2 linked regions of the Robiginitalea biformata HTCC2501 genome follow. The protein of the gene in region 1 interacts with the protein of each later gene in a pairwise test. Links are inferred from orthologs where the notes say so. Each region holds a gene or a part of one and is shown on either strand. Other genes may lie near its edges.

What was found.
Region 2: the proteins of ung (region 1) and RB2501_RS14105 interact in binary tests that used the Escherichia coli proteins (3 or more experiments, as listed by UniProt). The link is inferred for Robiginitalea biformata HTCC2501 from one-to-one orthologs.

The regions. Positions count from the first base shown.
Region 1 is NC_013222.1:2,489,224-2,500,507, reverse strand. The notes cover bases 5,684-8,476. They hold ung (uracil-DNA glycosylase), read right to left. Parts: upstream 7,517-8,476; coding sequence 6,851-7,516; downstream 5,684-6,850. Other genes in these bases: RB2501_RS11010 (endonuclease MutS2), read left to right, coding at 7,667-8,476; RB2501_RS11020 (substrate-binding domain-containing protein), read left to right, coding at 5,906-6,778; RB2501_RS11025 (nucleoside phosphorylase), read left to right, coding at 5,684-5,895. In the rest of the region: RB2501_RS11050 (lipocalin-like domain-containing protein), read right to left, coding at 1-460; RB2501_RS11045 (alpha-ketoacid dehydrogenase subunit alpha/beta), read right to left, coding at 620-2,617; RB2501_RS11040 (isopenicillin N synthase family dioxygenase), read left to right, coding at 2,712-3,662; RB2501_RS11035 (translation initiation factor), read left to right, coding at 3,669-4,007; RB2501_RS11030 (DUF1835 domain-containing protein), read left to right, coding at 4,095-5,027; more of RB2501_RS11025, read left to right, coding at 5,029-5,683; more of RB2501_RS11010, read left to right, coding at 8,477-9,841; RB2501_RS11005 (thiol-disulfide oxidoreductase DCC family protein), read left to right, coding at 9,960-10,412; RB2501_RS11000 (flavohemoglobin expression-modulating QEGLA motif protein), read right to left, coding at 10,447-11,284. UniProt on the Escherichia coli protein: Excises uracil residues from the DNA which can arise as a result of misincorporation of dUMP residues by DNA polymerase or due to deamination of cytosine.
Region 2 is NC_013222.1:3,175,495-3,186,874, reverse strand. The notes cover bases 6,252-9,140. They hold RB2501_RS14105 (nucleoside-diphosphate kinase), read left to right. Parts: upstream 6,252-7,429; coding sequence 7,430-7,852; downstream 7,853-9,140. Other genes in these bases: recF (DNA replication/repair protein RecF), read right to left, coding at 8,944-9,140; RB2501_RS14095 (hypothetical protein), read right to left, coding at 8,430-8,963; RB2501_RS14100 (DUF721 domain-containing protein), read right to left, coding at 8,150-8,443; RB2501_RS14110 (DHH family phosphoesterase), read right to left, coding at 6,307-7,326; gldI (gliding motility-associated peptidyl-prolyl isomerase GldI), read right to left, coding at 6,252-6,310. Outside these bases: RB2501_RS14135 (amidohydrolase family protein), read right to left, coding at 1-1,787; RB2501_RS14130 (DUF3810 domain-containing protein), read right to left, coding at 1,928-3,079; RB2501_RS14125 (aminoacyl-histidine dipeptidase), read left to right, coding at 3,112-4,575; RB2501_RS14120 (peptidylprolyl isomerase), read right to left, coding at 4,624-5,745; more of gldI, read right to left, coding at 5,750-6,251; more of recF, read right to left, coding at 9,141-10,023; RB2501_RS14085 (tetratricopeptide repeat protein), read left to right, coding at 10,141-10,908; ribH (6,7-dimethyl-8-ribityllumazine synthase), read left to right, coding at 10,910-11,380. UniProt on the Escherichia coli protein: Major role in the synthesis of nucleoside triphosphates other than ATP. The ATP gamma phosphate is transferred to the NDP beta phosphate via a ping-pong mechanism, using a phosphorylated active-site intermediate.

The sequences.
Region 1 (11,284 bases):
CAACGCTCACAGGCTGGCCGTCTACCCGGACATTGGAGCGCATTTGCATTTCGGTGGCCGTCAGGTTTTCGATTGTCAGCCGGTACCCGTAGCCGCCCGAGATGTCCTTTCGGTTTTCGTCGATGAATTTGAACTGGAAGGTCGGGTTGTAGCTTTCAGGTTGCTCAATGACAGACCAACGGAAAAACCGGTCGCCCCCATTGCAGAGACTGCCGGACTCAATGGTATAGCGCCCCGTGCTGTTGTTGTCGCGGAAATACCATTCGCTGCCTTCATAGCATATGGCATCGGCATCGTCAAACAGGGTTGCCTTAAATGTCCCTTCGTTATTGGCGTAAACGATATCCGTGAGGGTCCACGTACCGCTTATCATGTTGCGTTTTTCCCGTACGGCTTTGGAAACGGAGCAGGATTGGATCCCCATTGCCACCAGGAGTATCATTGGGAGTATGCGTTTCATAAATGATTGTTTTGTTCGAATATATACGGTCTAAGCCCGTTTCCGGACGTTGCCTATATCGAAAGATGCGCGAAATCCCGGTAGAAACTTTGCCCGATCCGCAGAATTGTGTCCCCGCTAAAATCGTAAAGGGGGAAGCGTGCCGCCGGTTACCCCGCCTCAGTAAGCAATCAGTTCTTCCAGGGCCCGGCGTAACCGCTTTTTTGGCAGGAAACCCGCTTCCAGGTTACGGGCAAAAGGCACGGGGGTTTCCAGGGAAGCCACCCGGCGAACCGGCGCGTCCAGGTATTCAAAGCAATGTTCGCCTATCATGGCGGCAAGGTCCGAACATACACCGCCAAAGAGCGTGTCCTCCTGCAGGAGCAAGACCTTCCCGGTCCGGCGGACGGATTCAAATACCGTCCCGGTGTCCAGCGGGCAGAGCGTCCGCAGGTCAATTAGGTCGGCATCGGTGACCCCCAGCGCATCCAGGGCTTCGATAGCCCAGTGCACCCCGGCGCCGTAGGTGATTACGCTCAGGCCCTCCCCTTCCCGTAAACGCGCTGCCTGCCCGAAAGGTATGGTGAAGTAATCCTGGGGCACATCCCCGTATAGCGACCGGTAGAGACCCTTGTGCTCAAAGAACAACACCGGATTCGGGTCCTCGATGGCCGTGGCGAGCAATCCCTTGGCGTCGGCCGGGAATGCCGGATAAGCAACTTTAAGGCCGGGGACTTTGGTAAACCAGGCCTCGTTGGTCTGGGAGTGAAACGGACCCGCCCCCACTCCGGCACCGCAGGGCATCCGGATCACCACATCTGCCGGCTCCCCCCAACGGTAATGCACCTTGGCCAGGTAATTGACAATCGGGTTGAACCCCGACGTGACAAAATCCGAGAACTGCATCTCGACCACCGCTTTCATACCCCCCAGGGAGAGCCCCATGGCCGTGGAGACGATACCCGATTCGCAAATGGGTGTGTTCCGGACCCGGTCTGTCCCAAACTCCTCCGCAAACCCTTCCGTCACTTTAAAGACTCCACCGTATTCCGCAATGTCCTGCCCAAGGAGCACCAGGTTGTCGTGCCGCTGCATACTCTGCCTGAGTCCCTGAGAGACGGCATCTACCAAGCGGATATTATTTGCATTTAATCCTTTTTCAACTTGTTTAAATACAAATGGTTTAAACACATCATTTAACTCAATACTTTCATTGAATTCAACAGCGGGTTCTGCAAATGCCTCGTCCAAAGCGTTATCAATCTCCTCCTGAATTTCCTTTTTAATCCGCACCTCGCGAACTTCGCTGAGGACCCCGGACTCCCGAAGGAAGGCCGCGTAGTTTTCCAGCGGGTCCCGTTTCCCCCAATGCTCCATCATCTCCTCCGGGACGTAGCGCGTGCCGCTGGCTTCCTCGTGTCCGCGCATCCGGAAAGTTTTAAACTCCACCAGGACCGGACGGGGTTCCTTCCGCATACTGGCGCATAGTTCGCTGATTCTCGCGTAAACCTCCTGGATGTTGTTGCCGTCCAGAATATGCGATTCCATCCCGTAGCCGGCGCCCCGGTCGGCCAGGTTTTCGCAATTATACTGCTCGGAAACGGGGGTGGACAGCCCGTACCCGTTGTTTTCTATGCAGAACAGCACCGGCAACCCCCATACCGACGCAATATTCAGGGCTTCGTGAAAATCCCCCTCGCTGGTGGCTCCTTCCCCCGTAAACACAGCCGTCACCCGACTGCGCCCCTGTAAAAGGTCCGACAGGGCAATCCCGTCGGCCACCCCCAGTTGCGGGCCCAGGTGGGAGATCATGCCGACAATCCGATGCTCCATACTCCCAAAATGGAAACTCCGGTCCCTGCCCTTGGTAAATCCGTTAGCCTTGCCCTGCCATTGGGCAAACAACCGGTTCAGGGGTACGTCCCTGAAGGTAAACGCCCCCAGGTTCCGGTGCATGGGAAGGATGAATTCCTCGGGCTTCAGGCTGGCCGCCACACCCACTGCAATGGCCTCCTGCCCGATGCCGCTAAACCATTTCGAAATCTTCCCCTGACGCAGCAGGATCAACATCTTTTCCTCAATCAGCCGGGGGCGCAACATTTCCCGGTAGAGTCTGAGCTGCATCTCGCGGGGCACTTGGAAGGTTTCGTAGTCGAAAGCAAGCGGGGTCTTTTCCATAGGGTATGCAATGGGTATTTACCCACAAATCTACATATTCGCCGGCAGGATGGCCTATTATTTTATTAACTTTGGGCCAGTAAAAACGCAGCCTATGAACCAGATTCCCAGTGCCGACCTGCGCGACTTCATCTCCGGGGACCCCCAGCGCAAAAACGCCTTCGTCGAACAGCTCGGCGGGGCATTTGAAGACATTGGCTTTGTAGCGCTTAGCGGGCATTTCCTCTCGGAAGAGCTCGTGGAGGAGCTCTACAGTCAGGTGAAGAATTTCTTCAACCTGCCCCAGGAGGTCAAGGCCAAATACGAAATTGAGGGCATAGGAGGCCAGCGGGGGTATACCTCCTTTGGAAAAGAGCACGCCAAGGGGCGAAAAGCGGGCGACCTGAAAGAATTCTGGCATTTTGGGCAATACGTGGAGGACGACCCGGAGCTCGAAGCGGAATACCCGGATAATGTCTTGGTTGAAGAATTGCCGGAGTTTAACAAAGTGGGCCGGGAAGCCTACAAGATGCTTGAGAAAACCGCGCAGTATGTTTTACGGGCCCTTGCGCTCCGCCTGGAATTGCCCGAGAATTATTTTGACGAATTCATCCACAACGGGAATTCCATCCTGAGGCCCATCCACTACCCGCCCATCACGGAGGAACCCAAAGATGCCGTCCGGGCAGCGGCCCACGGAGATATCAACCTGATCACCCTGCTCATGGGCGCGCACGGCAAGGGCCTGCAGGTACAAAACCACAAGGGCGAATGGATCGACGCAATTGCCGCCCCGGACCAGCTGATGATCAATGTGGGCGATATGCTATCGCGCCTGACGAATAACCGGCTGAAATCGACGATCCACCGGGTGGTCAACCCGCCCCGGGAACTCTGGGGTACTTCCCGCTATTCCATCCCGTTTTTTATGCACCCCATCAGCACGATGCCCCTGGATTGCCTGGAGCACTGCATCGACGAGGAAAACCCGAAACGCTTTGAGGACATCACCGCGGGGGAATTCCTGCACGAACGGCTGGTGGAGCTCGGCTTGGTGAAAAAATAGCTGCACATGGACCTGCGAGATCAACTGAAAAACCTGTTTCCCGACCACGAACCGGAACCGGAATCGGAATCCGATTCGGGGAATCCCGACCCAAACCCCGTTTGGCTGCAGGAAGACCCCATCCGCTGTATTTACGAGAAGCGCCGCGGCAAGCCGGTAACGGTCCTTGAGGGCTATACGGGTGCCGATTCGGATTTCGCTTCCCTTACCCGGGAAATCAAGAAGCACCTGGGGGTTGGAGGCTCCTACAAGGACGACCGCATCCTCATACAGGGCGACTGCCGGGACCAGATTATGCAACTTCTTAAAAGCAAAGGTTTTAACGTAAAGCGGGTAGGCGGATAATCCGCCGGGTATCTGTTAATTAGTTTTGCTTTTTATCGACGAAGTATTACATTTACTCGATAGAACCGCAACCAAAACAGTCCGAAAATGAGTTCCCAATTGCACATTACCAACGGGGATAATTTCACCCAGCGATTACAAGAACTGAAGTTGAAGGGCGACATTATCACCTGGCGGGAGATGCTGTGCGAGGGGAAGACGGAGACCAATGTGGGCAGCGAAGCCTTTTGGAAAACCCGGTTTGAATTCCTCCACAAGAACTACAACGTCAGCAAATCCTGGTTCATCGAAAAAACGCTGAAGGAATACCGCTCGCTCTGCAACCACAAACAGCAGGACGAGATTATTTTGTGGTTTGAATACGACCTTTTTTGCCAGATCAACATGCTGGCGGTCATCAGCTGGCTGAAAACGCACCGGCGTCACGCCCGGATCACGCTGGCCTGCAGCGGCGACCAGGAATCCGACGGCAAGTACCACGGCCTTTCCGAATTGAGCGAGGAACAAATCCACAAACTCTTCGACAAACGGGTAGAACTCTCACAGGACGATATTGAATACGCGGACTACGTGTGGCAACTCTACTGCAGCGACAACCCGATCCGGCTGGAAAACCTGACGGATTTTGAGAATTACAAATTTGATTACCTGGAAAACAGCATCCTGGTCCACCTCAAGCGCTTCCCGACCATCAGCAACGGGCTTAACGAGTTGGAAAACCGGGTCCTCCAGGTAGTTGCCGAGGAGAAACCGAAAAGCAAGAAAGCCCTGATGAAGTCCCTGCTGACCAACCAGGGGTGGTATGGTTTCGGCGATTCTCAATACGAACGCATCCTATCCAGTCTCAAGCCGCTCTTTTCCTCTATCAGCCCTGCGCGGCTCAATAAAACCGGCAAGGACATCCTGGACCGGAAAACGAGTTATTACTCGATGATCCGCGATAGTGATGCCTACCTGGGCGGCGCCCTGAAATACAACTTCCTTTACAATTCGGATTCCGGGCGCATCCTAAAGCTCTGATATGTCCCTGGAGCCCTCCGAACTCATTTTGAATGCGGATCGCTCCGTCTACCACCTCAATCTACGGCCGGGGGATCTCGCCGAAACCATCATCCTGGTGGGCGATCCCGAACGGGTCCCTCAGGTCTCACGCCATTTTGATTCCGTTGAATTCTCCGTGTCCAAGCGCGAATTCACCACGCACACGGGCACGTTGGGCAAACAGCGCCTGAGTGTCGTTTCCACGGGCATCGGAACGGATAATATCGATATTGTCCTGAACGAAATCGACGCGCTTTTCAACATTGACTTTGAGACCCGGCAACCCAGGGCGGCGACAACCCGCCTTCGCCTGGTCCGTATCGGTACCTCCGGGGCGCTGCAAAAGGATATTCCCGTGGATTCCTTCGTAATCAGCGAGTATGCCATCGGGTTTGACGGCTTGTTGCACTACTATGACAGCGAGCACCTGCAACGGGCAGATATCCAGTACCGCTTTCTGGAGGCGATGCAATGGTCTGTTATGAAAGCGGTGCCCTACGTGGTGACCCCCGATCCCGGGCTTACGGATTTATTGAGTACGTCGGAAGTCATCCGCGGGATGACGGCTACCAACCCGGGGTTTTACGCCCCCCAGGGCCGCAGGTTGCGCCTGCCCCTTCAACAACCGGACTGGTTGGCCCGGATGGCTGAGTTCCGGTTTGGGGACCTCCGGATTACCAATATGGAGATGGAAACAGCTGGCATCCTCGGGCTGGCCGGCTTGCTGGGCCACCAGGCCGCCTCCCTGAGCGCTATCCTGGCCAACCGGGCAAACGGGGAGTTTTCCGAAGACCCGTCACGGACTATCGACCGGTTGATCACCCGCACTTTGGAAATCCTGGTATAAATTGAATTCTATGGAAAATATGGCACGAATAGCCGGAGTCCCGGAACATTTCAACCTGCCCTGGCACCTCGCACTTCAGGACGGCGCCTTTGCCCGACAGGGCATCCACCTCGAATGGACGGATGTGCCCCAGGGAACCGGGCGCATGTGCGCCATGCTCGAAGCAGGGGAGACAGATCTCGCCCTGATACTCACTGAAGGATTTGTCAAAGCGGCTTCCGGGGGGCTGGATGCCGTCATTGTCCAGGAATATGTGGGATCTCCGCTGCAATGGGGCATCCATGTGGGCAGTAAAAGCGATTTCCAGGAGGTCGGAGAGCTTCAAAACGGCCGGGCGGCCATCAGCCGGTACGGAAGTGGCAGCCACCTGATGGCTTATGTCCTTGCCGGGAACATGGGCTGGGATACGCAATCCATGGGTTTTGAGGTGGTCGATACCCTGGACGGGGCAGTTAGCGCCCTGTCTGCGGGAGAAGCCGATTATTTTATGTGGGAACGGTTTACCACCCAGGCCCTGGTCGATTCCGATGTGTTCCGGCGGGTCGGGGTCTGCCCAACCCCATGGCCTTGTTTTGTTTTGGTTGCCCGAGGCGAATATGCGCGTTCAAAGCCCGGGGTCCTGCAAACCCTGCTGCAGGTCATCAATAGCTACACCTCTCGCTTCAAAGCCATCCCGGATATCGACCAGACCCTGGCGCTCCGGTATGATCAGAAATTGGAGGATATACGTTCCTGGCTAAAAATCACCGAGTGGAGTCAGCAACAGGTTGAAGTACATGTTCTTGATAATGTAATCAATACATTATTTGAATTAAACTTATTGTCCAACAATATCAGGAAGGAGGATTTCTTATGGGAGCCCACCTCCGGGAATCCCAAATAAACCCTTTCTAGGCGGGGAATTTTCCCGGGATGCACGCCCGTAAAGGCGGCCTGCTCGTGCAGGAGCCTCCAATCACCATTCGATTGGGCTCCTCCCCCCCGCTTCCAGCAATTCATTTGTTTTTCTGAAGTGGCCGTTGCCAAACCACAGCCCCCGATTGGCACTCAGCGGGGACGGGTGGCCCGAGGTCAGGATATGGTGTTTCGCCGCGTCGATCAGGGGTGCCTTGCGCTTGGCAAATCCGCCCCAGAGCAGGAACACCAGGCTGTCGCGATCTTCCGAAAGCCTAGTGATTACCGCATCGGTGAAAATTTCCCAGCCCTGTTTCTGGTGGCTTCCCGCCTTGTGGGCGCGAACGGTCAAGGTGGCGTTGAGCAACAACACCCCCTGTCGGGCCCACCGGCCAAGATCCCCGCTCTGCGGGCAGGGCTGCCCGAGATCCCGCTCAATTTCCCGGAATATATTCACCAAAGAAGGCGGATGGCTTAGTCCCTCGCGAACTGAGAAGCACAGCCCGTTGGCCTGCCCCGGTCCGTGATAGGGGTCCTGACCGATGACAACCACTTTGACAGCATCGGGATCGCAGTGGGAGAAGGCTGCAAAGATCTCCGCCCCTTTCGGGTAACAAGTGTGCTCGTTGTATTCCCGACGGACAAAATCGGTGAGTTTCCGGAAATAGGGTTTCTCAAATTCCGGTTGCAAAAGCGGTTTCCAGGCCGGGTTTATGCGTACTTCCATGAGGAATCAGTTGGTTTTTCAGGGAGACGGGGCTATTCGGCGAAGGTACAAAATACCCGGCGGAAGACGGGCGGGCGCGCCGTCCTTTTCAGCAATTCGCCATTCCGCTTTTTACCGGCATTGACTACCTTTGCCAGGTTGCCTGTTACGATGAAGAAAATCACTGCAAAAACGCTTGAAGACCTGGAATTCCCGGAAATCCGGAAACAACTCGAGGCATTCTGCCATACGGGCCCCGGCAGGCAGGCGGCCCGGTCGGTTACCCCTTTCCGCGATGCCGGGCTCCTGCAGGATAGCCTGGCTCGCGCCTCGGAATACCTGGCGTCGTTTGAAAACGACAACCAGATCCCGAATCACGGGTTTGAACCGGTAGACTCCTTCCTGGGGATGCTCAAGGTGGAAAACAGTTTGCTGCCCATCGAGGCTTTCCGGCATATGTCCGATTTGGCTGGTTTGATACGGGACCACCAGCGGTTTTTTAAAAAGTTTGCAGACTATTATCCGTATCTGAACCAATGGGTTGCCCGGGCGGAATTCCACGCGATAATCCCGGAGCGAATCGGCGGGGTGATTGACCGTTTCGGGGAAATCCGCGACGACGCCTCGGACAATCTGCGGGAGATCCGCCGGAAAATGGAACAGGCGCGGGCCGGAATCAACAAGAGTTTCAATTCCGCCCTGTCGCGCTACCAGCAAGCGGATTACCTGGACGAAATTCGGGAGTCGGTGGTCGAGAACCGGCGGGTACTCGCGGTGAAAGCGATGTACCGTCGCAAGGTAAAGGGCAATGTGCTTGGCACTTCCAAGACCGGCAGTATTGTCTATGTCGAACCGGAGGCTACCGAACGGCATAACCGGGAACTCCAATTGCTGGAACTCGACGAAAAGGATGAAATCCACAAAATCCTCCGGGCCCTGGGAGCCGATTTAAGGCCTTTTATTCCGGATCTGGCCACCTACCAGGATGTCATGACGGAAATCGATCTGACGGCAGCTAAGGCACGTTATGCGGCATCTTACGGGGGGATCCTCCCGGAGATCAATTCGGATCGGAAGCACTACCTCCGCGATGCCTACCACCCGTTGCTCCTGCTCAGCAACCGGAAACAGGGCCTGAAAACCTGGCCCCAGACCATCGGGATGCACCCGGAGAACCGGATTATCGTAATTTCCGGGCCGAATGCAGGCGGGAAGAGTATCACCCTGAAAACCATCGGACTCCTGCAGGTGATGCTGCAAAGCGGCCTGCTTATCCCCGTCCACGAGCGAAGTTCCTGCCGGCTCTACGATCAGGTGCTCACCGATATCGGCGACAACCAGTCTATCGAAAACCACCTGAGCACGTATTCCTACCGGTTGAAAAACATGAACCGCTTCCTGCGAAAATGCAATGCGGAAACCCTTTTCCTGATCGATGAGTTCGGCACGGGCAGCGACCCGGAACTCGGCGGCGCCCTGGCGGAAACCTTCCTGGAAACCTTCTACGAACGGGGCTCTTTTGGCGTGATCACCACGCACTACGCCAATTTAAAGGCATTGGCGGGGGAATTGCCCCATGCCAGCAATGCAAACATGCTCTTTGACCGAAAAACCCTTGAGCCGGTATTCAGCCTGGAGGTGGGCCAGCCGGGGAGCTCCTTCACGTTTGAAGTAGCCCAGAAAAACGGCATCCCTTTCAGCCTGATCAACAAAGCCAAAAAGAAAGTATCCCGGGGCAAGGTGCGATTCGACGAGAGTATCGCCAAACTCCAGAAGGAACGCAGCAAAATGGCTAAGACCGGGGACCGGCTTCAGGAAGAAGAGAGCAAAGCGCGGGAGGAGGCCGAAAAGTTGGAGACCCTGAACAGCAAATTGAAGGAAAAACTCAGCAGCTACCAGGAGCTTTATGATTACCACCAGCGGATGATCCACCTGGGCACCCGGGTGGACAAGGCGGCCGAACGGTATTTCCGGGAGAAAAAGAAGCGCCCGCTTATCTCTGAGCTCTTGCGCATCGTGGAAACCGAGAACAGCAAGCGCAAAAAGCCATCGGCTGAATCCCGGGCCGAGATCAAAAAGAAAGAGCAGGCCAACCAACAGATTAAGAAGGAGATAAAGGAGATACGAAGCCAAAAGGCTGCGAAAAAGAAACAGGAAGAAAAGCGCAAAAAGTCCCGGCCGAAGCCCGTGCTGAAGGTGGGCGACAGGGTGCGGCTGCAAGACGGCAAATCCGTGGGCAGTATTGACAGCATCGAGAAGGACAAAGCGATTGTCAACTACGGCATATTTACCACCAATGTGAGTGTGGACCAGTTGGAATTGGTGGAAAAAGGCAAGAAGGGGTGATACTGCATATGCAGCCGGGTAGCTTCATTTAATCTGTGGATATAAAGCGGCGATTTATCCTATTAGGGGTACCCCTCCCCGCCCCTCATTCAAGATAATTTAGCCCTCCGCAAATTCCATGCAGCAGAAATCGCAAACCCCGACGTATCTTCGCGACATGGATTTCCCTGAAGGCAAAAAAATCATCCTGTTCGACGGTGTTTGCAACCTTTGCAACGCTGCAGTCCAGCGCATCATCCAGCGAGACAGGCAAGATGTTTTCCTGATGGCGCCGTTGCAGGGGCCAACAGCCCGGGAACTGACCCGGGAAAGGGGCATTGACACGGAACAGGTAGACTCCATCATCCTGATCGACCCCGGGGTAGCCTATTACATCAAATCCGACGCCGCTCTGGAAATTGCAAGGGACCTGAAGGGGTACCGCTGGCTGCCGTTCCTCACCGGCTGGATCCCGCGTGCGGTTCGCGACTGGGTTTACGACCTGGTGGCTCGCAACCGGTACGGCTGGTTCGGCAAACGGCAGGATTGCATGCTGCCCACCCCGGAAATAAAGGAAAAGTTCCTGGATTAATGGATGCATCGGGCCTTAACAGCCCAATGCCCCGTTATTTCAGGTTGTTAAGGATAAAGTCCAGTGTGGGATTGGTATTGCGCTTATCCCGAAAACTCAGGCAGTCGTGCGGCCCTTTCACGGCCAGGCCGATGTCCTGCAGGTAGGCAATCTGCTTTTCGAAATCCAGGGCAACCTTGCCGGTGAGCATCCGGTCCATGGATTCCTCCCGCAAATAGCGCTTATAGATCTTGCGCAACCCACTCAGGTAGAGCCGGTCTTTGGTGAAACCACCCCCCCGATGCGCCCTCAGCGTAATCGTAAATGCCGCATCCCGGTCCAGCTTATACTGGTTGTGGATCAGATCGAAGGTATCTGCAAAGCTGTAACCTTTACTTAAACTATCAGATGCTAATACCCTGTATGATATCTCTTTAAGTCTTTTTAAAGTAAGGGCGCCGCCCATGTATTCGCTGAAAACGGCCAGGCCTTCCTGGGTCTCCACGTTTTTGGGCAATCCATTGGAAAATATTTTCAGGGGTTGCGCCAGCCCGTTGAAAGTTGTGACCAGGTGCACCCCAATTTCATGGTGTGCCAGGGTGAGCAACTGGTTATCGCTGAACCGGGCGTTCCGCTTGATAAGCAGGCTGCGGCTGCTATTGCTCACCATGGCCTCCGCCGCAATATGCGTCGAGAACCGGATGTCCAGAGGAAAATCGTATTGCTTTGCGAATTTCTCAAAGTAGGCCCGGGCCGCTTCCGGGCTGTGCCGTTTTTCCATGTTCCCGAAAGCGGGTTCGTCTTCAAAATGCAGGATAAACCGGGCGTTTTCCACGTCTTTCTCCGTCGGCGTGCCGTAGACTCTCAGGGAATTGTAGTAGAACCGTTTTCCG
Region 2 (11,380 bases), 690 kb from region 1 along the record:
CCGATACGGGCAATCTTCCCTTTGCGGATCAGTACGTCCGTATTTTCCAATACGCCTGCATCCTCGCTCGTCCATACCGTGGCATTCCGGAAGAGGACATCTTCCTGTGTCGGGAGGCTGGTGAAGCCATATCCGACATTCGGATAGGTCAGGGGAAGTACCTCCGGGGCATCCTCCTCTGCGGAGGACTTTTCGGCTACCTCCGGCTCAAAGGCCTGGGTCATCCGGGCGGTCATTCGGGTGGAATTCCCGTTGGGCAGAACACCTTTCCCCTGAAGATGGTCGGAGCCTGCTGCCACCCGGGCCGTCATCCGGTAGCGTTCGCCCGAGTCGTTGAAACTGAGGTCCACCCAGTCGCCCGAGTAGCTCAGGCTGGATTTGAGTTGGGCCGTGTCCCGCATCACTTTGAGTTTCGGGGCAGCCGCCTTCCCGGAGATCTCAAGGGAATACGTTTTGCCCCCGGCGGCCAGGGAATAGGTACCCCGGATATCTTTCCGGCTCATATCCTCCAGCACCTCGCGCTTCCCGCGCACCCAGTTTTCGTACAGGGTAGTATTTTCGTCAAAAACGGGTCCGGAGGTAACCAGGAAATTTGCCAGCCTGCCCGGCTGCAGCGACCCGATTTCGGCGGATTTACCCAACAGGCGCGCCGGCACGGTAGTGAGTGCTTCCAGGGCCTGTTGTTCGGTAAGGCCGTGGGCCATGGCCTTGCGGACTTTTTTGAAAATGTCCGATTCGTTTTTTAACCCGTGCAGGGTGAAGGCAAAGGAAACCCCGTTCTCCGCGAGTACCCTCGGGTTGGTCGGGGCCTGGTTCCAGTGCTTCATATCTTCCAGGCTCACCAGTTGGGCTTCGTACGGGTTGGAGACGTCAAAGGCTTCCGGGAAATCCAGCGGCACGACCAGGGAAGCCCCGGTGGCCTTGATCTGTTCGATATTCTCGTATTCCTGTCCGCCGGCGAGCAGCACATAGGAGACCCCGAAGGCGTCGCCGATCCCATCCGCCCTGAGGACGTTGTCCTTGTCGCCCGCCGCAAAGAACTGTACAAGCCCTTTGTTGGCTATTAACGCTTCCAAAGACCGGTCTGTATTCGAGGTATTCCCCCGGGCATACCAGTCGGCATCGTGGTACATCTGCCGCAGCAGTGCCATGGCGCCCATCAGGGACGTCGGGTAGGACTGGCGGGAGGTCACGCTTTTCTCAAAGGAGAAATACTGGCCCGATTCGTCGTCCAGGACCCGGCGTGCATCGTCGTCCGATTCGCTCAGTGTGAGCAGTACCCCCGTACCCCGGGCGATACCGTCCTGCACATGGCTGTTCACCACCCCGAACCCGGCTTTGCGCAGGGAAGCGGCCTTGCCCTTGTCAAAGGAATAGGCTGCAATGGCCTGTTGTTCCGGACGGATATGGTCGTTCCAATAGAAGCCGTCCCGGCTGGCGTCGTACTGGGCGGTCCGGCCGGACCCCTGGGCCCGTTTGGGCTTTTCCATCCCAAAGCCTGAAAAAACGTCTATAAAGGAGGGGTAGATTGAATGTCCTTTCAGGTCGATTACCACGCTGTTGTCCGGAATTTGCACGGAAGTGCCGGCCTGGACCACCTTGCCGTTTTGGACCAAAAGGGTGCCGTTTTCGATTACCTGACCGGGTGCCGTATAAATCCGGGCATTGGTCAGGGCCGTGTAGTTGTCATTGGTCGCTTTAACGCCGTCGTTTTTTGGGAAGTATTCCTGGGCAAAAGCGAACATCCCCAGCCCCAGAAAGGCCAGGAGGGTTAATTTCCATTTCATGTGGTGCGGTAGTTTTGAATTAGCGGACTAAAAATAGGACAATCGGCCGGCCCCCCCGGATGCCCGCGGGACTTTAACAATTATTTAAGGAATACCCGCCCGGGTTAAGGAATGCCTGCCCGTGCGAGGCAGAGCGGGCTTTAATCTTCAGGAGCCGGGGCCGATGGCGGCGGCCCCGGCAATACCTCCAGCTCCCGCCTGTGGTAAGCCACCAGCAGGGAAACCACGCGGTTGTAGCTGGCGATCCCGTCGGCCTGACGGTTTGCCTCCAGGTATTTGCTGAACACGGCTTTAAAGACCGGCTCCAACGGATTTTCGTACGCCCCCCAAAATTCCTGCATTTCGGCGTAGTTGGCGCGGACCCCGGGATGGAGCCCGCGGGTAATCCGTTTGCGCTCCAGGCTGTCCACGCGGTTGATTTCCGCCAGGCAGTACCCCAGTCCGTAGGCGGATGCCGCATACTGGAAGTACGGGTCCGGATTCTTCTGGGTGACCAGGTATCCGATAAAATTGGTTTCGTTTTCTGCTGAATAGCCCAGTTGGTGGCCCACTTCATGCCCGCAGACCACCGGGTAGCGAAACAGCGGCAGGCGCCCGTTGACCTGTGCCTCCCCGGTAAAAGGGTTCAGGTACCCCCCGTATCCCATATAGGTAAGTGCGGTGCTGATCAGGGAGTTTTTCAGGCTGGGATGGCGGTAGGTAAATTCCGGGAAATCCCCGGAGATGTTTTGGTAAGCCGCCACGGTCATTTCCCGTATTTCCCCTTGCGAATAGGGCAGGCGTACCGGGGTGAGGGTATCCCCGGCAAGCGTCTCCTGCAGGGCATTCGACCGGGCGGCAAGCCACTCGGCTGTCTGCAGGAGTTCCTCCCGGGAGTATTCCTCGGACATCCCCAGGGCCGCCCCCAGGGGCTCCCGAAAATAATTCAGCCCCCAAAGCAGGTAGAAAGTGCCGTGCAGGATGGCAAACCCCGCAAGGAGGTCCCGCAGAAATCCCGGGATACGCCTGCGGACAGTTTTCAGCTTGCGAAAGAGCCACCAGAACAGGAACGCCAGTAATCCGAGGTAGACCAGGTCGCCCACGGAGAAGGGAATCCACCCGTAGATTCGGCGGAAGAACCCGGAGAGGTAGGGGTAGAGCCCCCGGCTGTACCACTTTTCCACCCATTGGGGGGAGCTGGCTGCAAAGCGCACCAGCACCCATTGCAGGAGGAGGGATAGGGCCAGGATATTTTTGATCCGGTTGCGCATGCCCGCAAAAATAGCCAATTCGCTCGTGAGGCTGTGGGGCATTCCGTATTTTTGGCGGATTGAAACGATACCCTATGGAAGAGTTGGTTATTCGGGCGGAGCCCCGAACGGTTTGGAAACACTTTGAATCCCTGAGCGCCGTCCCGCGCCCGTCCAAGAAGGAAGACCGGGTGATCCGGTTTATCCTCGATTTCGGGGCGAACCTGGAGCTGGAGACCCGGCGGGATGCCGTGGGCAACGTGGTGATCCGCAAGCCGGCCAGCAAGGGCATGGAAGGCCGTACGCCCGTGGTCTTGCAGGCCCACCTGGATATGGTGCACCAGAAGAACGACGCCACGGAATTCGATTTTGATAATGAAGGTATCCGGATGTACCGGGATGGCGACTGGGTGCGTGCACGCGGAACAACCCTGGGGGCAGACAACGGCCTGGGGGTTGCCGCCATCATGGCGGTCCTGGAGTCCGACGACCTGGCCCACCCGCCCCTGGAAGCCCTGTTCACCATCGATGAGGAAACCGGGATGACCGGGGCCAAAGGCCTTCAACCCGGATGGCTCAAGGGAAAAATCCTTCTGAACCTGGATACCGAGGAGGACGACGAGCTCAGTGTGGGCTGTGCCGGGGGCGTGGACGTCACCGGGACCTCCCGATATGAGGCAGCAGCGGTTCCCGCAGGTTGGAGGGGATATGAAATTCAACTCCTGGGCCTGCAGGGCGGGCACAGCGGCATGGACATCCACAAGGGTCCTGGAAACGCCAACAAATTGCTGGCCCGGCTTTTGTACGCCTGCTATGATGCCGGGGCCTGCGGGCTACACCTCCTTACCGGGGGGACCCTGCGCAACGCCATCCCCCGAGAAGCCCGTGCAGTCCTTTCCCTGAACCCGGACCGGGAAAGTGCATTCCGCGAAGCTTTTGAGAGGGAACGGACCGCCCTGTTGGAGGAAAACCGGCAGTTGGAACCCGGGCTGGAGATTACCATGTCCCCGGCAGATGTAACCGGGGGCCTGCTGCCCGAAGACGATGCCGGCCGCCTGTTGCGCTGCCTGTTGGGATTGCACAACGGGGTGGTCGCGATGAGTGCGGAATTCCCCGGTCAGACGGAAACGTCCAACAATGTGGCCCGGGTGGCCGCCGGATCGGGCGAAATCCAAATAGGTTGCCTGGCCAGGTCTTCCCGTGAAGGCGCCAAGGAGGCGCTGGTGCGGCAGCTGGAGGCCGTATTTACCCTGGCGGGTTTCCGGACGGAAACCAGCGGGGAATATCCCGGGTGGGAACCCGCTCCGGATTCAGCCATCCTGGAACTCGTGACAAAGCGATACCGGGATCTTTTCGGGGAACCCCCTCGGATTCTGGCGGGGCACGGCGGCCTGGAATGCGGAATTATCAAAGACAAGTATCCCGACCTGGACATGATCAGCTTTGGGCCGACCATCCGGGGAGCCCACAGCCCGGATGAGCGGGCCAGCATCCCTTCAACCTCCAAATTCTGGAAGCTGCTCACGGACGTACTGGCGCATATTCCTGAAAGGAACTAACGCCCTGTCCGCTCCCTGATAGGGATTAAAGCCCTGTCCGTTCTGCGGTTATTCGCTACCCTCGATTTCGATTATTTCCAGGTCAAAAATCATGTCGGCCCCAGGAGGCACGGGGCCGTTGCCCTGGTCCCCATACGCCAGGTGGGAGGGGATAAACACCCGCCATTTGTCGCCCACTTCCATCAGCAGCAGGGCTTCCTTAAAGCCCGCGATCAGTTGCGTATCCGGGCTGTAGGGCATCGGGTAGGGGGTCAGTGAGCCCCGGTGCATCTGCATCAGACGGTCGAGTTCCCCGAATTCCCGTGCCACCGATTCATCCGAACTGTCGATCAGCGTCCCGTCTTCGAGCCAGCCGGAATAATTGACAAGTACCCGTTGCCCGATGGACGGTTTGGGACCTTCCCCTTCGTTCAGGACCAGGTATTGCAGCCCGGAGGGCAGGGATTCGGCCCGGGCTTTCTGGTCTGCGAATTCCGCTACATAGTCCTGTAATCTTTGCCGGCGGGCCGCTTCGGCAGCCTCCTCCTGGGCAAAGTAGTTGCGCATCACCTCCACGGCGTCGAAGTCCTTCGCGTCCCGGCCTTTGCGTACAATTTCAACGGTCTCCATCACCACGGAATCCAGGGGTTTGTTGCTGGCGGGGTCTACAGGGACGGCTGCAATGGAATCCACCACCTCGATCCCCTGGACCACCTCCCCGAATACCGTGTGGATGCCGTCCAGCCAGGGCGTCGGGGCATGGGTGATGAAAAACTGGCTGCCGTTTGTTTTGGTTCCCCCGGAATTGGCCATGGAGAGGATGCCTTTTCGGTCGTGGACCAGGGAATCCACGATTTCATTGGAAAACCGGTACCCGGGCGTACCCCGGCCGGTGCCCGTGGGGTCTCCCCCCTGGATCATAAAATCCTTCATCACGCGGTGAAACGTAACCCCATCGTAATAGGGCTTTCCCTTGAATTCCTCGCTGACAAACGGGCTGGTCCCTTCGGCCAGGGTCACGAAGTTCGCTACGGTAACCGGAGTCTGCTCGTATTCCAGCCGGAGGATAATTTCCCCCTGGTTGGTCTGCATTTCGGCGTAGAGCCCGTCGCCCAGATCGGCATATTGATTGGATTTACAGCCCGTGGCCAGCAGGCCGATCAGCAGGAGTAATGAGAATGTCTGTTTCATAGAATTAGGGATTGGATGATTCGGAATCCGATTGTTTTTCGATTTTTACAATTGTTAGGGTACTCTGGACGGGCAGGTTCGGCCCGATTCGTTCCTGGTCCCCGTGGTACCCGAAGGCCAGGGAGGAAGGAAAGAAGAACACGGCGCTTTCTCCTTCCTGTAAAAGTTTCACGCTGTTGCGCAGCCCCGGGAACAATTCCTGTTTGTCCACTTTATACCGGACCAACCCGATTTCGGTTTCCGGGTAGATGGAATCGTTGTCCCATGTCCGGATATCGTAGGTAAGGGTCACCAGGTCGTCGGGTTGTGGGGTGTACCCATCCCCCGGGGCCTGTTGCAGGTAGTAGTACCGGGATCCGCTTTGGCTGGTGAGGTAGGTATGCTGGCTGTCCGCTTCGATGATCCGGTCCAGGAGTGCCTGCTCCTGTTCCAGGAGCCGTTTGTTCCGCTCGGCCGAAAGCTTCAGGAAGGAGCCGCCCTGACGGGACACGGGCCAACGGACTTCGGGTTCTCCGCAACCGAGGGCGAGTAGCAGCAAGGCGATAACGGCAAACCGCGTCTTCATACAGCGAGTAGTTCGGGTTTGTAATCGGGCAGGAGGGACTCAAACCGGGCTGCGGTTTCCTCCAGGCTTTCCGCGCTTCGTCCCCCTGCGGCATTGATGTGGCCCCCGCCTTCAAAATGGGCCCGCGCCATCTTATTGACGGAGAATGCACCCCGGGAGCGCAGGGATATCTTAACGATCCCTTCCTCCCGGTTCTCGATAAATATCGCCGCCAGTACAACCCCGTCTACGGACAGCCCGTAATTGACAAAGCCTTCGGTATCCCCCTTTCGGAAATCGCATTGATCCAGTTCTTCCTGGGACAGCGTGATATAGGCCGTACGGAAGGAAGGGAGGATTTTCAGGTTATTCAGGGCAATGCCCAGGAGGCGGAGTCGCTCGGGACGGTTTGTGTCGAAGATCTGGCGGTGGATCTCCACATGGTCTGCCCCGCAGTCCATGAGTCTGGCAGCCACCCGGAGGGTTTCCGGGGTGGTGGATGCAAACTTAAACGACCCGGTATCCGTAAGGATCCCTGCATAGAGGCAGGATGCCCCGTCCGCAGACAGCTTCCCTTCACCCTCCAGCGCCTGGATGGTGCGGTACACCATCTCGCAGGTGGAGCTCATTTTTGGATCCGAATACGTCAGGTGTGCATAGTCTCCCGGGCTCTGGTGGTGGTCAATCATGACCAGCCGGGCCCGGGTGGTTTCCAGCGCCTCCGCCATGGCACCCGTCCGGTCCAGGGAGTTGAAATCGAGGGTGAATATCAGGTCGGCTTCGCGGATTTGACGCGCCACGCCTTCGGGGTCTTTGGTATGCAGGATTACGTCCGCTGCACCGGGCATCCATTTCAGGAATGCCGGGAATTCGTTCGGGCAGGCAACCACCACGTCATCCTGGAATCCCAATAGAAATTGCTGTAAACCGAGGCATGCGCCCATGGCGTCGCCATCCGGGTTTTTATGGGGTATCAGCAGGATGCGCTGGGGGGTAGACAACCAGTGCCGCAGCGTTCGGGCATCTTCGGTATTCATGCGTGCAAAGATATAATTAAATAAAGAGAAGACCGGGCGGGTCGGTTGCTTTTATGTTGGTGGTTGCAACAAGAAAATGTACTTTTGCCCAAAATTTCTAAAAATGACCGGAAACAGAACATTCACGATGATTAAGCCGGATGCGGTGGAAAACGGGCATATTGGCCCGATCCTGGAAAAGATAACCGCCGCGGGATTCCGTATCGTCGCCATGAAGTACACGCAGCTGAGCCGCCGGGATGCCGAGGAGTTCTACGCCATCCATAAGGAGCGGCCATTTTTTGGCGAGCTCGTGGATTTTATGACCCGGGGACCGATCGTTTCGGCCATCCTGGAGAAGGACAATGCCGTAGAGGACTTCCGGGCGCTGATCGGGGCCACAAACCCCGCCGAGGCTGCCGAGGGAACCATCCGCAAACTCTTTGCCTCCGATATAGCCGAGAACGCCATCCACGGTTCGGACAGTGATGCCAACGCGGAGATCGAAGGGGCTTTCCACTTCTCAGGAAGGGAAATCTATTCCTGACAGCACAACCCTAACAGCACAACCCTATTGGGAGGGGCAATAGCCCTTGCCTAAAACCCCGGCCCTGACCGGGGTTTTTTTATTTCCCTTCCGCGACCTCTATTTTCCCTTCCGCGACCTGTATATTTCCCACCGCCAACTCAATTTTCCATGCTGCCACTTCTATGGAGTGTGATGCCGGATGGGGGCAGGTGCTGCGCGCGCAGGCAGCAGGGACAACAAGTCGCCACGGAGAGCGGAATTGCAGCAGTTAAAAATGGCTGCCGCAAAGGGAGAAACAGAGGCGGCAGGAAAAAATTAGCGGAGCACGAGTTTTTCAACCACCTCCCGGCCCATCCGCTCGTTCAACATACCGATAATCCGGGAACTTCCCAGGCTGAGTTCTTCCCGGAGGACGGAAGAACCGAGGGAGACATACAGGGTGGAGCCCCGCAGTTGTACCCGGAGCGTATACCCGGCCACTCCCGGCCCCAGGACCTCGTTCCACGCCTCGGCGATGTTTACCTGGTCGATGCCTTTTTGCAGGCCGCGTTGTTTGAGGAAATCCCGGAGGGCGTCCCCCAGGGACTGTTTGTCGTCATTGCGTGCCATCGGGAATGGTGTTTGTTAAGGGTTGATATCTCACATACCGGTACACCACCCCTGCCGGATCGCGCAACGCCAGGTTTTGGGGGCCGAGATCGACGAGGGTTTCTTCCCAGTCGCCTTCCTCCCCGGTATACCGCAGCAGCCAAAGCCCTTCCCTTTCCAGGACTTCCAGGGGCAGGGCGTCGTCCGAGGTTTCAAAGGTGCCGTCCATCCGGGGTTGCAGTTTTTTGCGGTACCCGCTGCGTCCCTGCATCGAGAAGTAATCCACCATGGGACTCGCCGGGAACTCCTTGTTGTTGCCGTCCGGAAATTCAACCTCCCGGATTTCCCAGTAACCTTCCAGGTGGTGCAGGTCTGCCTTTGAGACGCCGGAACAGGAAAATGCCAGAAGCAGTAACCCTATCCCGAGCAGGGCGCGTACCGTCCCCCCCGGGAGTCTCCCTGGAAACGACCATTCCCCGGAGAAGGCCATCCCCGGCCCGGAGCGGGTTGCCTCAATTTTTCTATAATTCGATAAACGCATAGCTCTGGTGGATTTTTTTAACCACCGCTTCGGTGCGGTCGGCATGGGTGTCGCTGATGAATATCTGCCCGAAAAGATCCCGGTTCACCAGGCTGATGATGTGGGCCACGCGGTTTTCATCCAGCTTGTCAAAGATATCGTCCAGCAACAGGATGGGGGTGCCCGGGCGCCGGGCTTTCATAAACTGGAACTGGGCAAATTTCAGCCCGATCAGAAAGGATTTCTGTTGTCCCTGGCTGCCGAACTTCTTGATCGGGTGCCCTTCGATGGTCATGCTGAGGTCGTCCTTGTGGATGCCCTGTGTGGTGTACTGGAGTACGCGGTCCTTTTCCAGGCTCCGCCTCAGCAGTTCCTCCAGGGGAGCATCTGCCAACTGGCTTTCATAGGCCAGGCCCACGGTTTCGTCCCCCCCGGAAATCGCCTGGTATTGCTCGCTGAATATCGGCTGGAATTCCTCCATAAAAGCTGCGCGTTTCCCATGGATCCTGCTACCGAGGGCTGCCATTTGCATGTTGTACACTTCCAGGGTTTCGCTGTCGAAACGGTGGTTGGCTGCAAAATATTTGAGCAGCGCGTTTCGCTGGGAAAGTACCTTCTGGTAATCCAGCACATCCTGCAGATAGCCGCGGTCCGATTGGGAAATCACCCCGTCCAGGAACTTCCTGCGGGTTTCGCTCCCCTCGAGGATCAGGTCCCGGTCGGCCGGGGAGACGATGACCAGGGGCACAGTCCCGATATGGTCGGAAATCCGGTCATAGGCCTTGTCGTTCCGCTTGAGTACTTTTCGAACCCCTTTTTTAAAACTGCAGACGATGTGCTCCGCTTCCCCTTCCTTGTCGAATACCCCGTCGATCACAAAAAAATCCTCCCCGTGGCGGATGTTCTGGGTGGTAACCGGGTTGAAGTAGCTCTTGCCGAATGCCAGGTGGTAAATGGCATCCAGAACATTGGTCTTGCCGATGCCATTGGGCCCGACCAGGCAGTTGATCTTGGAGTCGAAGCTGAAATCCCGGGACTCGAAATTCTTGTAATTCAATAAGGACAAGCGGTTTAAATGCATGGTATTCGGCTCGGTACCCGGGTGGGAGGTTCAGGGGAAATTATTCAAAAATAAGGAATAATTTGCCTTTCGGTTTTGGATAAAACTCGTATTTTTGCGCGACCAATAATACAAAAAATGGCGACATACAAAAAGCGCGGATACAAGCCCAAAAACAAGGGCGAGGAAGCCGGGCAGGAGCATCACGACAGTACCACCGCTGAGGTATTCAGTACGCTGGACAGCAGCGCTTCGAGAACCGAGCAATGGGTGGCCCGGAACCAGAATTATATCCTGGGGGTTATCGGGGTAATTGCCGTGGGTGTGCTGGGGTATCTCGGGTACCAGCAATTTATCCAGCAACCGCGCGAAGAAGCCGCCAGCAATGAATTGTTCTACCCCCTGCAGTATTTCCGCCAGGCGCAGCAAACCGATACGGCTGCGGATTCCCTGTATACGCTGGCTCTCAACGGAGCCGACGGCAAATACGGGCTCGTGGATATTATCGATGAATATTCCGGGACGGAAGCCGCCAATCTGGCGCGCTATGCCGCCGGGGTGTCCTATTTGCAGCTCGACCAATACGAGCAGGCCATAAGTTATCTGGAGGGATACACTTCTGAAGATGCCATCCTCGGAGCGGTAAGCCTGGGGTCCATCGGCGATGCCTTCCTGGAACTCGGGCAATCGGGCGAAGCGCTGAGCTATTACGAGAAAGCCCTGGCGCACGACACGAACAATTTTACCACGCCCCTCTACCTGCAGAAAGCCGGGATCACTGCCCTGGAGATGCAGGAATACGATACGGCCCTCGGCTATTTCAGCCAAATCCGGGACGAATATCCGCAATCCGCACAGGCGTCCGGGGTGGAAGCCCTGATCGGGATGGCCAAAAAAGGCAGCTGAGATGGCGACCTCCGGGAAGAACCTTTCCCACTACGACAAGGAGCAGCTTCCCGATACGGGGGGGATGCGTATTGGCCTTGTGGTTTCCGAATGGAACGAAGAAATTACTGAAGCTCTTTTTAAAGGGGCTTATGAAACACTTATCGATTGCGGCCTGGCGGACGACCGTATCCTGCGATGGAATGTCCCGGGAAGTTTTGAGCTGACCTTTGGCTGCAAGCGGATGATTGAACGGGAGCGCCCCGACGCAGTCATCGCCATCGGGAGCGTGATCCGGGGGGAAACATCCCATTTTGATTTTGTCTGCCAGGCGGCGGCTGCGGGCATCAAAGACCTGAATGTCCGGCAGGATGTCCCGGTTGTCTTTTGCGTCCTGACGGACGATACCATCCAACAGGCGCGTGACCGGAGCGGGGGGCGGCACGGCAACAAGGGTGCCGAGGCGGCAATCGCTGCCCTGAAAATGGCTGCC